Regions from separate parts of the Brenneria tiliae genome, predicted to be linked through region 1. Evidence: predicted binding sites of a transcription regulator. Region 1 holds the regulator's gene; the other holds the start of a gene.
What was found. The regulator Fur, encoded in region 1, represses iron uptake genes when iron is present. The targets are predictions, from matches to a motif close to ATAATAATGAGAACNACTATCAA.

Region 2: the regulator Fur is predicted to act here: its motif matches at 3,790-3,812, upstream of MFP24_RS02800 (Nramp family divalent metal transporter).

Annotation. Positions count from the first base shown of each region.
Region 1 is NZ_JAKPCB010000095.1:33,837-39,570, reverse strand. It holds gene glnS (glutamine--tRNA ligase) at 152-1,810, shown strand; gene fur (ferric iron uptake transcriptional regulator) at 1,901-2,350, opposite strand; gene fldA (flavodoxin FldA) at 2,681-3,208, opposite strand; gene MFP24_RS08790 (methyl-accepting chemotaxis protein) at 3,609-5,282, shown strand; gene ybfE (LexA regulated protein) at 5,342-5,623, opposite strand.
Region 2 is NZ_JAKPCB010000087.1:5,890-11,623, reverse strand. It holds gene rpiB (ribose 5-phosphate isomerase B) at 279-737, shown strand; gene tal (transaldolase) at 768-1,718, shown strand; gene nudK (GDP-mannose pyrophosphatase NudK) at 1,855-2,445, opposite strand; gene MFP24_RS02800 (Nramp family divalent metal transporter) at 2,514-3,752, opposite strand; gene grpE (nucleotide exchange factor GrpE) at 3,977-4,555, opposite strand; gene nadK (NAD(+) kinase) at 4,688-5,566, shown strand; gene recN (DNA repair protein RecN) at 5,651-5,734, shown strand, end outside.

The DNA of each region.
Region 1 (5,734 bases):
CATGGTAAGTAGATGAAATCGCGGGGCGAGATTGCTATCTCGCCCCGTTTTTATTCATCACCGATAATTTAATCAAACTAACGGTTGTTTCCCGGCTTGGCTTGTTGGATCATTAGCGGTTATATGTCGTTTAAGCATTGAGGAACCAAGCATGAGTGAGGCTGAAGCCCGCCCAACCAACTTTATCCGCCAGATTATTGATGAAGATCTGGCGTCCGGTAAGCATGACCATATTCAGACGCGCTTCCCGCCGGAGCCTAACGGCTATCTGCATATCGGGCATGCGAAATCTATCTGTCTCAACTTCGGTATCGCCCGCGACTATAACGGGCAATGCAACCTGCGTTTTGACGATACCAACCCGGTAAAAGAAGATATTGAATACGTTGAGTCGATCAAACGCGACGTTAACTGGCTGGGTTTCTCATGGAGCGGCGACGTACGCTATTCCTCCGATTATTTCGATCAGCTGCATCAGTATGCGGTGGAGCTTATCAGCAAGGGGCTGGCGTACGTCGATGAACTGACGCCGGAGCAGATCCGCGAATACCGCGGTTCGCTGACGTCGCCGGGCAAAAACAGCCCCTTCCGCGATCGCAGCGTGCAGGAAAACCTGGAGCTGTTCGAAAAAATGCGTAACGGCGGCTTTGCCGAGGGAACCGCCTGTTTGCGCGCCAAGATTGATATGGCGTCGTCGTTTATCGTGATGCGTGACCCGGTGCTGTATCGGATCAAGTTCGCCGAACACCACCAGACCGGCAACAAGTGGTGCATCTACCCGATGTATGATTTTACCCACTGCATTTCCGATGCGCTGGAAGGGGTGACGCACTCGCTGTGTACGCTGGAATTCCAGGATAACCGCCGCCTGTATGACTGGGTGCTGGATAACATCACCATACCTTGCCATCCGCGGCAGTATGAATTCTCCCGCCTTAACCTTGAATACGCCATTATGTCCAAGCGTAAGCTGAACCAGCTGGTTACGGAAAAGATTGTTGAAGGGTGGGACGATCCGCGTATGCCGACCATTTCCGGTTTGCGTCGCCGTGGCTACAGCGCCGCGTCTATCCGCGAGTTTTGTTACCGTATCGGGGTCACCAAACAGGATAACAACGTTGAAATGGCGGCGCTGGAGTCCTGTATCCGCGACGACCTTAACGCCAATGCGCCGCGCGCCATGGCGGTGCTGGATCCGGTGAAGGTGGTGATTGAGAACCTTCCTGCGGATCATGAAGAGCTGGTTACCATGCCGAACCATCCGAATAAGCCGGAAATGGGCTCCCGCCAGGTGGCGTTCAGCCGAGAAGTGTATATCGATCGCGCGGATTTCCGCGAAGAGGCCAATAAGCAGTATAAGCGTCTGGTGCTGGGCAAGGAAGTTCGCCTGCGCAACGCCTATGTGATCAAAGCGGAGCGCATCGATAAAGACGAGCAGGGGGTTATCACCACCATCTATTGCAGCTACGATGCGGATACCTTAAGTAAGGATCCGGCCGATGGGCGCAAGGTCAAAGGCGTTATTCACTGGGTGTCGGTGGCGCATGGCCTGCCGGCGGAATTCCGGCTGTACGATCGGCTGTTCAGCGTGGCCAACCCCGGGGCGGCGGATGATTTCCTGTCAACCATCAATCCCGAGTCGCTGCAGGTGACCCGTGGTTTTGTCGAGGCGAGCCTGGCGCAGGCGGAAGCGGAAAAAGCGTATCAGTTTGAACGGGAAGGCTATTTCTGCGCCGACCGGGTTTATTCCACTCCGCAGCATCTGGTGTTTAACCGTACGGTGGGCCTGCGGGATACCTGGGTGGGATAATTGCTGGGGCGTCTACAGGATAAAAAAATAAAACCGCCTCGGCGGTTTTATTTGTTAAAAATCGCACCTGCGATTTTTTATGCGGTTGATTTATCTTTTTTCATCGTGCAGGGTTTCGTCTTCACGGCAATCCCCTTCACTGCAATGGCCATACAGATACAAGCTGTGGTTGGTCAGTTTTATGCTGTGTCTTTCCGCGATTTCACGTTGCCGCGCTTCGATATACTCGTCACGGAATTCAATCACTCTGCCACAATCCAGGCAAATCAGATGGTCATGATGATGTTGCTGGGTCAGTTCGAAAACCGACTTGCCGCCTTCAAAATTATGGCGGGTGACGATACCAGCATCATCAAACTGATTCAGTACGCGGTAGACGGTCGCCAAACCAATCTCTTCGCCCATATCAATCAGTTTTTTATATAAATCTTCCGCACTGACGTGATGGCACTCCGGGTCCTGCAATACTTCCAGAATTTTCAGTCTCGGAAGTGTGACTTTCAGGCCGGCCTTCTTTAATGCGATATTATTGTCAGTCATGCGGGTTTAGTCCTGTTGCTTACTTAATCAATGGGGGCTATCTAGCCTATGGCATCGGTCGGCTCAAAAAATGTAATAGCGTCTCAATTATAGAACCGTGCATTCAAAATGGAAACCATGGAATGTTAACAAGGTTATTCCCACACACAATACAGAGGTAGCACGCAATGCATTGTTGGCAAATGAGGAAAACGATGGTGAACATACATAACCGATGTGGGTATTGTACAGAATTGTGGCCGGAAGTTAAAAAAATGTATCAATCTTAATGAAAGGTTTTTTCTATTGATTTGGCTCTGACGAGGGAGTTGTCAGAGCCAAGGCGTGGTGTTAAGCCAGCAGCTCTGGCAAATTCAGCTCTTCGCTAATCTGTTTTACCCAGGCGGTGACGCGCTCGGCGGTCAGTTCAGGCTGACGATCTTCGTCGATAGCCAGGCCGATGAAATGCTTGTCATCCGCCAGACCTTTGGACGCTTCAAAGTAATAGCCTTCCGTCGGCCAATGTCCGATGATGGTCGCGCCGTGCGGTTCGATGATATCGCGGATGGTGCCCATGGCATCACAGAAGTATTCCGCATAGTCTTCCTGATCGCCGCAGCCAAACAGGGCAACCAGTTTGCCGCTAAAGTCGATATCTTCCAGCGTAGGGAAAAAGTCATCCCAGTCGCATTGGGCTTCACCGTAATACCAGGTGGGGATACCCAGCAATAGAATATCGAAAGCTTCAAGGTCTTCTTTACTGCTTTTGGCGATGTCATGAACTTCAGCAACGTCGGTTCCCAGCTGCTGTTGGATCGTCTTGGCAATGTTTTCGGTATTGCCGGTATCACTGCCAAAGAAAATTCCTATCAGTGCCATGAATTAAATAACCTCTTGATTCTTAATGGTATGGTGCCGTTTTTCACCCACTTATCGCCTAATAATAACAGACACTACCGGCATGAGAAACTCGTATCGGTAAGGAGACGTAAATTGTGGCGGGTAATTTTTAGCTGAAATTCCGGGGCTCAAAAAAATTTGTATTTATAGAATGTTATGAATTCGTTCACAGAATAGAAAACAAACTACGACAAGAGCCGTACCGGGGTTAAATGTTGTCTGAGTTTTGTCGATTAATTAAGTGATCTTATCTGTTCAATACCACGGAACACCAATGCCAGGGAGCGGCGACACTTCCCGGCGGCTTGAATTTCGTACTACAAAGCCGATTAACCATTAAAACATTTTTATTAATGCGTGCTTAGGTCTGGAGTGAACAATGAAACTTTTAAAGAACATTGCCATCAGAACGGCCATGTTGTGGGTGCTTGGCATTTTCTGCGTATTGTGGGGCGGCGTGTCGCTCTATACCATGTTTTCCTTCAAAGAGATGACGGCGACGTCCAAGACCAGCAGCCTGCTGGTGCAAAACATGAATTATGTCAATCAGGGCAACGATCAGTATTTCCGGATGGTTACGCGCCTGGCCCGCGCCGTTGATGCGCGCCGCAATGGCGATAATGAAACGGCCGATAAAGAACAGGCGTCGGCGCTGAATGCGCTCAATACATTAAAAGCGGATTTGGTGTCATTCAATGGTATCGACCATGCGGGGCTGGACGATGCGCTGGTTCAGGCGGTCAGCCGCGACTGGCATAATTTGATTGTTCAGGGCGTTGAGCTTTCATATCAAAAAGCGGCGGCGAACGAGCTTGATGAATACCAGGAGCAGGCTAAAAATGTGGTCCCGCCGCTAAGCCGTCAGTTCGGGGCTTCAATAAGCGCTTTCAATAAGGCGGGATCGGAGAAATTTGCCGCGGCCGGCGTACGTTTTGAACAGATCACCGCCATCGGTCAAAACATTCTGCTGACGGGGCTGGTTATCGGACTGCTGCTGCTGTTCTTTACCGATCGCTATCTGGTGACATGCCTGGTGCGGCCGTTAAATGATTTGCGCGATCACTTCGGCGTGATTGCCTCCGGCCAGTTGGGAAAGCCTATCAAGGATTTTGGCCGCAACTGCGTCGGCAGATTATTCCCGCTGTTGCGTGAAATGCAAACCAGCCTGGCGAACACGGTCAGCACCATCAGAAACAGCACCGACTCGATTTATCAGGGGGCGTCGGAAATCGCCGCGGGAAACAACGATCTGTCGTCGCGTACCGAACAGCAGGCTTCGGCGCTGGAAGAGACGGCCGCCAGCATGGAACAGTTGACCGCCACCGTAAAACAGAACGCGGAAAATGCCAACCATGCCAGTCAGTTGGCCTTACAGGCGTCCACCACGGCGAAGAAGGGGGGCGATATCGTCGAGAACGTGGTGAAAACCATGGCGGAAATTTCCGGCAGTTCGCGCAAGATCGCCGAAATCACCACGGTGATTAACGGTATCGCGTTCCAGACCAATATTCTGGCGCTGAACGCCGCCGTGGAAGCCGCGCGCGCCGGGGAACAGGGGCGTGGTTTCGCCGTTGTCGCCGGCGAAGTGCGTAATCTGGCGCAGCGCAGCGCGCAGGCGGCCAAGGAAATAGAAGGATTGATTTCCGAGTCCGTCAGATGTGTGGATACCGGTTCGAATCTGGTTGAGGATGCCGGCAACACCATGCACGACATTGTTCGCGCGGTGACGAATGTTACCGATATCATGGGTGAAATCGCCTCGGCATCGGAAGAGCAGAGCAAGGGGATAGCCCAGGTCGGGCAGGCGGTGGCGGAAATGGACAGCGTGACCCAGCAGAATGCGGCGCTGGTGGAACAGGCTTCGGCCGCCGCGCTGTCGCTGGAAGAGCAGGCGGCGCTGCTGAACCAGACCGTTTCGCTATTCCATCTCTCCGAACAGCAGAATCTGCAGCCGCGGTCCGCGGCGAAGTCAGCGCCGGCGCCCAAAGCCGTAGCGGCCGGGCCAGCCGCAAAAGCGCTGCCGCCCAGCCAGGATAACTGGGAAAAATTCTAAGTCCGGTTTTTTTATCGGCGTCAGGGATGACGCCGCTCAAGCCATAAGAGATCGTTATCTCAGAACGTTTGCTCGGCCAACTGCGCCAACAGCATCTGCTCGATAAGTTCACTGCGGCTGATGTTCCGCTGTTCAGCCAGGCTATTCAGGATATCGACCGCCTCGCCGTTGATTTTTAGTTCGACCCGCCGCAGCCCGCGTACCTTGTCGCGCCGCAGCTGATTACGCTTATTGATTCTTAGCTGTTCATCACGTGACAGCGGATTGGTCTTCGGGCGACCGGGGCGACGCTCATCTGCGAACAGATCCAGCGTGGTGCGATCCGTTTGTTCTTTTGCCATAGGTAATGATACTGCAAGGTCTTCGGACCAAAACGCCCGCCGACGCGCGCATTTTGATGATGTGGTTACAATGCTTGTGGCTGAATCAGCCGTTCCTCTACTGCGGGCGCC
Region 2 (5,734 bases), on a different contig from region 1:
CCTCAAAAGGCTTAGATCATTAACACATGCAATGAACATATGAACAATAGCTTTGCCGCGATCTTTTGCCTATAGCCAGCGTTTAAAAATTGTGAGCATGATCTAAATATGTATCAAAAAGGTAAAAAACCAGCTAAAACCCGTCAATTGTGACAAAAACCGCCCTTTTAAAGAATGTTCATACTTTTTAATCCATAAAACAAATATTCATCAATTGAACATTTGATCGAGGCGGTATATGTTTATAGCCAATACATTTCAAGAGGTAGGAGGTAGACATGCTCTCGATTGCGATTGGTGCGGACAGCGCCGCGATTGATCTGAAAAATACGATTCTTGATTACTTGCAGCAAAAGGGATTGCGGGTAACCGACTATAGTTACGATCCAACCGGCGATAATCCGATCTATCCGGATATTGCCTACACTCTGGCGCACGCAATTAAAGACGGTAAACACGAGCGAGGGATCCTGCTGTGCGGAACCGGGATCGGCATGAGTATCGTCGCCAATAAAGTGACCGGTATCCGTGCAGCACAGTGCCATGATACCTATTCCGCCCAGCGGGCGAGAAAAAGCAACGATGCGCAGATTATTGCGCTCGGTGCGCGGGTCATCGGTCCTGAACTGGCAAAAGAGATCGTCTCTGTGTGGCTGACATCCGAGTTTGAAGGCGGCGGATCCGCACCTAAAGTCGAGAAAATAAGCTATTACGAAAATCAGGAAAACGATCGGTGAACCTTTTCCACTTATTCAAGGAGCTCAGCCATGAACCAATTAGAAGCCCTTAAACAGTTCACCGTGGTCGTAGCCGACAGCGGTGACATCGACTCTATTCGCCAGTTTGCGCCGCAGGACGCCACCACCAATCCGTCGCTGATCCTGAAAGCCGCCAGCCTGCCTTACTATCAGCCGCTATTCGATGACGCCCTCGCCTACGCCCGCCAGCAGGGCGGCAGCAAGGAAACCCAGCTGATCAATGCCGGCGACAGACTGGCGGTAAATATCGGGGCCGAAGTGCTGAAAAGTATTCCTGGCCGTATTTCTACCGAAGTAGATGCCCGGCTCTCATTCAATCGTGGGATGTGCGTGGCAAAAGCCCGTAAGCTCATCGGGATGTATCAGGAAAAAGAGATTCCACGTTCACGTATTCTGATTAAGCTGGCCGCTACCTGGGAAGGTATTCGTGCTGCGGAAGAACTGGAAAAAGAAGGCATCAACTGTAACCTGACGCTGCTGTTCTCTTTTGCTCAGGCCCGCGCCTGTGCTGAAGCGGGCGTATACTTGATTTCACCGTTTGTCGGCCGAATTTATGACTGGCATCAGGCTAAACAACCGGTCAGTGATTATCAGGTCGAGAACGATCCTGGCGTTGAATCGGTCCGCAACATTTATGATTACTATAAGCGCTACCGCTACTCAACCGTGATTATGGGAGCAAGCTTCCGCAAAGTAGAGCAAGTTCTGGCGCTGGCGGGCTGCGATCGGCTGACCATTTCCCCGCCGCTGCTGGAGCAGTTAAAGAACCGTACCGAACAGGTGGAACGCCGGCTCACTCCACCAACGGAAGCCTTTCACCATCCTATGCCCTTGTCCGAAGCCGAATTCCGCTGGGAGCATAATCAGGATCCGATGGCAGTGGATAAGCAGGCGGAGGGGATTCGTCTGTTCGCCGCCGATCAGCAAAAACTGGAAAACCTGCTGGCGGCCAGACTGTAATTTGTCTCCGTCGGAAGTCTTCGACCTAACAGTCAGACTATCGGGCCGGACGCATTCGGCAGAGCGTTCGGCCTGATTAACGTTGTTGGAATTGAGCGCCCAAATGACCGGACCGGCACATATGAGTCGAGACGGATCACCGGCTTTCTTTCCCGCCGAACCACCCCTGAATATAGGCATGCTGCAACAGCATAATGGTTTTCGCGTCCTTGATACGGCCGTCCTTCACCATGTCCATCGCCTGCGCGAAAAGCAGTTCCAGCACCTCGATATCTTCATCCTCCACGCCGCCTCCGGCGTTTTCCCGCAGGGATTCATCGTACTCGGCGGCAAAGAAGTACACCCGCTCCGTCACGCCGCCGGGCGACATATAGGCGTCAAACAGCTTTTCGACCTTGCCGACCGTATAGCCGGTTTCCTCTACCGCCTCGTTGCGAATGCACTCTTCGGGGGAATGGTCATCCAGCAAACCGGCGCAGGTTTCCAGCAGCATGCCGCTTTCATTGCCATTCAGATAGGTGGGAATACGGAACTGGCGCGTCAGAATGACGGTGCCCTTCTTGCGGTTATACAGCAGGATGGTCGCCCCGTCGCCACGGTCGTACACTTCGCGGATCTGGCGCACCACGCCGCCGTTTTTTCTTTTTAAATCATAAATATACTTATGGAGAATAAACCAGTGGTCGGACAACAGCTTCTTTTCGATAATGGTAATTGGCGACGACATAACTGAACCTTAACAAGGAAGAATCAGTGTCCGATGATAAAACGCTGCGTGGCGGAATGCACGTAGCGTCACAGCCCGAAAGCCGTACTGATGAGCAGATAAGCATTGAGCGCCACGACAACAAAAACAATCGCCTTTCCGCTATTTTGCACCAGGCGGCCGTTTACCATGCTCCCCATTAATTCCCGGTTACCGGTAAACGACAGTAAGGGAACCAGCGCCAGCGCGATACCGAAGCTCAGCACCACCTGGCTCAGAACCAGCACCCGGGTGGGATCCATCCCCGACCAGATAACCAGAAAGGAGGGCAGCATGGTCACGCTACGCCGCACCCACAGCGGAATATGGAAATGAACAAAACCCTGCATCACCACCTGCCCGGCCAGCGTGCCGACCACGGTCGAGGAGAGCCCCGCCGCCACCAGGCTCAGGCCGAAAATGGTCGCCGCCGCCTGGCCCAGTAAGGGTTCCAGCGTCAGATAGGCGCGATCCAGATCGGCGATATCCTGATTGCCGCTAAAATGAAACGCCGCGGCAGCCGTCGCCATCATCGCCAGATTGACGAACCCGGCTATCGTCATGGCTATCGCCACGTCCACTTTGGTTGCCGCATAACGCTGCTCGCGGGTATGTTTACCCTCACGCTGCGTCAGGGAGGAGTGCAGGTAAATAACGTGCGGCATAATGGTGGCGCCCAGCACGCCCGCCGCCAGAAAGACGGCGTCGGAGGTCGGCAGGCTGGGGATCGCCATCCCTTTGGCCAGCGCCGCCATTTCCGGACGCGAAAATACCAGCTCGACGATGTAGGCCGCCGCCACAAACAGCAACAGGCCGCCAATCACCATTTCCAGCGGCTTCTGCCCGCGGCTTTGCAGCATAAGAATCAGAAAGGTGGCGATACCGGTCAGGATGGCGCCCTCAAGCAGAGAGACCCCCAGCAGCAGTTTAAAACCGATGGCCGCCCCGATAAATTCAGCCAGATCGGTGGCCATGGCGATAATCTCCGCCTGCACCCAGTAGGCCCAGACCACGGGACGCGGAAAGCGATCGCGGATCAGCTCCGCCAGGTTTTTACCGGTGGCGATCCCCAGCTTGGCCGACAGCAATTGGATCAACATCGCCATGATATTGGCCCAGACCACCACCCACAGCAGGGTATAGCCGTAGGCGGCGCCGGACTGGATATTGGTCGCGAAGTTACCCGGATCGATATAACCAATCGCCGCGATAAAGGCCGGTCCCATCAACGAAAGCTTTATCTTTCTTGATCTACGGCTTGCTGACTCGACGACGCGGCTACCCGGCATACTATGCCCCTTCTAATGCTGATGTTTTACTACCTTCACATAAATGATAATGATTATCAAGCGCATTTGGAATGGCGATGCCGATTCTTCCGATAGCCTAAGATGATGATTGATACAGAAAATAAAAACACTTTTTTACATCAACCAACATTTACAAAGTATAAACAAAAAACCCCACGCCGGAGCGTAGGGTTTGTATGAAGTAATACTTGGGTAAAACCAACTCACTCTTTCGCTTTAGATACCGCCACCATCGCCGGGCGCAGCAAACGTCCGTTCAGCGTGTAGCCTTTTTGCATCACCAGCATTACGTGATTAGGCTTATGATCGGCTGATTCCAGCATCGTCATCGCCTGGTGGACTTCCGGGTTAAAGGGAACGTTAACCTCTTCAATCACCTCGATGCCAAACTTGCGCACCGCATCCAGCAGCGATTTGAGCGTCAGTTCGACGCCTTCAATCACCGGCGCCAGCGCCTCGTTGGATTTATCGGCCGTATCCAGCGCACGTTCAAGGTTGTCAATCACCGGCAACATTTCGCTGGCGAACTTCTCGACGGCGAACTTATGCGCCTTTTCGACGTCAATTTCCGCCCGGCGACGGATATTGTCGGCTTCGGCGCGGGCGCGCAGTACATTATCGCGCTCACGCTGCTGCAACTCGTTCAACTGCGCCGTCAACTCGGCGATACGCTCATCACGCGGGTCGGCCGAGCCCGACTCGGCTTCCGCTTGTTGCCCTTTTGCCGTCTCCGTTTGATCCAAGACTTGCTCGTCGGGCGTATTCTGTTCTTTACTACTCATGAAATTCTCCGCGTTTTAGCATTAATCCCGCTAGTTGCTTATTATGGGGATCAAAACCGGGGATTCAAGGGAATCAGTCGCATATTGGCTGCAACCCGCTCCGGGCACATCACGCTGAGGACAACGACAGCAATGAATAAACCGTTTAATTGCATTGGCATAGTCGGCCACCCGCGCCATCCCACCGCGCTGGCAACCCACGAAATGCTCTATCATTGGCTGACCGGCAAAGGTTATTCGGTATTGATTGAACAGCAGATCGCCCGCGATCTGAACCTGAAGGATGCCCGTACCGCCAGCCTGGCCGATATCGGGCAACAGGCCGATCTGGCGGTAGTGGTCGGCGGCGACGGCAATATGCTGGGGGCGGCGCGGGTATTATCGCGCTATGACATTCAGGTTATCGGCGTTAACCGCGGCAATCTCGGATTCCTGACCGATCTGGATCCCGACCACGCGCAGCAGCAGTTGTCCGAAGTATTGAACGGCCATTATCTGAGCGAACGCCGCTTTATGCTGGAAGCGCATATCTGCCGTACCGATCAGCCCAGCAGCATCAGCACCGCCATTAATGAAGTGGTGCTGCATCCCGGCAAAGTAGCGCATATGATCGAATTTGAAGTCTATATCGATAACAACTTCGCTTTCTCGCAGCGTTCGGACGGACTGATTATCTCCACGCCGACCGGCTCTACCGCCTATTCGCTATCCGGCGGCGGCCCGATCCTCACGCCCTCGCTGGACGCCATCGCCATCGTGCCGATGTTTCCCCATACGCTCTCGGCCCGGCCGCTGGTCATCAACAGCAGCAGCACCATCCGGTTAAAATTTTCCCATATCACCAGCGACCTGGAGATCAGCTGCGACAGCCAGATTTCACTGCCGATACAGAAAAAGGAAGAGGTGCTGATTCGCCGCAGCGAGTACTGCCTTAACCTGATACACCCTGAAAATTACAGCTATTTCAATACATTAAGCACAAAACTCGGCTGGTCTAAAAAATTATTCTAAAATTTTCACTCACTGCTTTACTGTATATAAAACCAGTTTATACTGTATGTAATTACACCTTGTTATTACATACAGGAAACCATCATGCTGGCGCAACTCACTATCAGTAACTTCGCCATCGTGCGCGAATTGGAAATCGACTTTCAGTCAGGAATGAGCGTCATCACC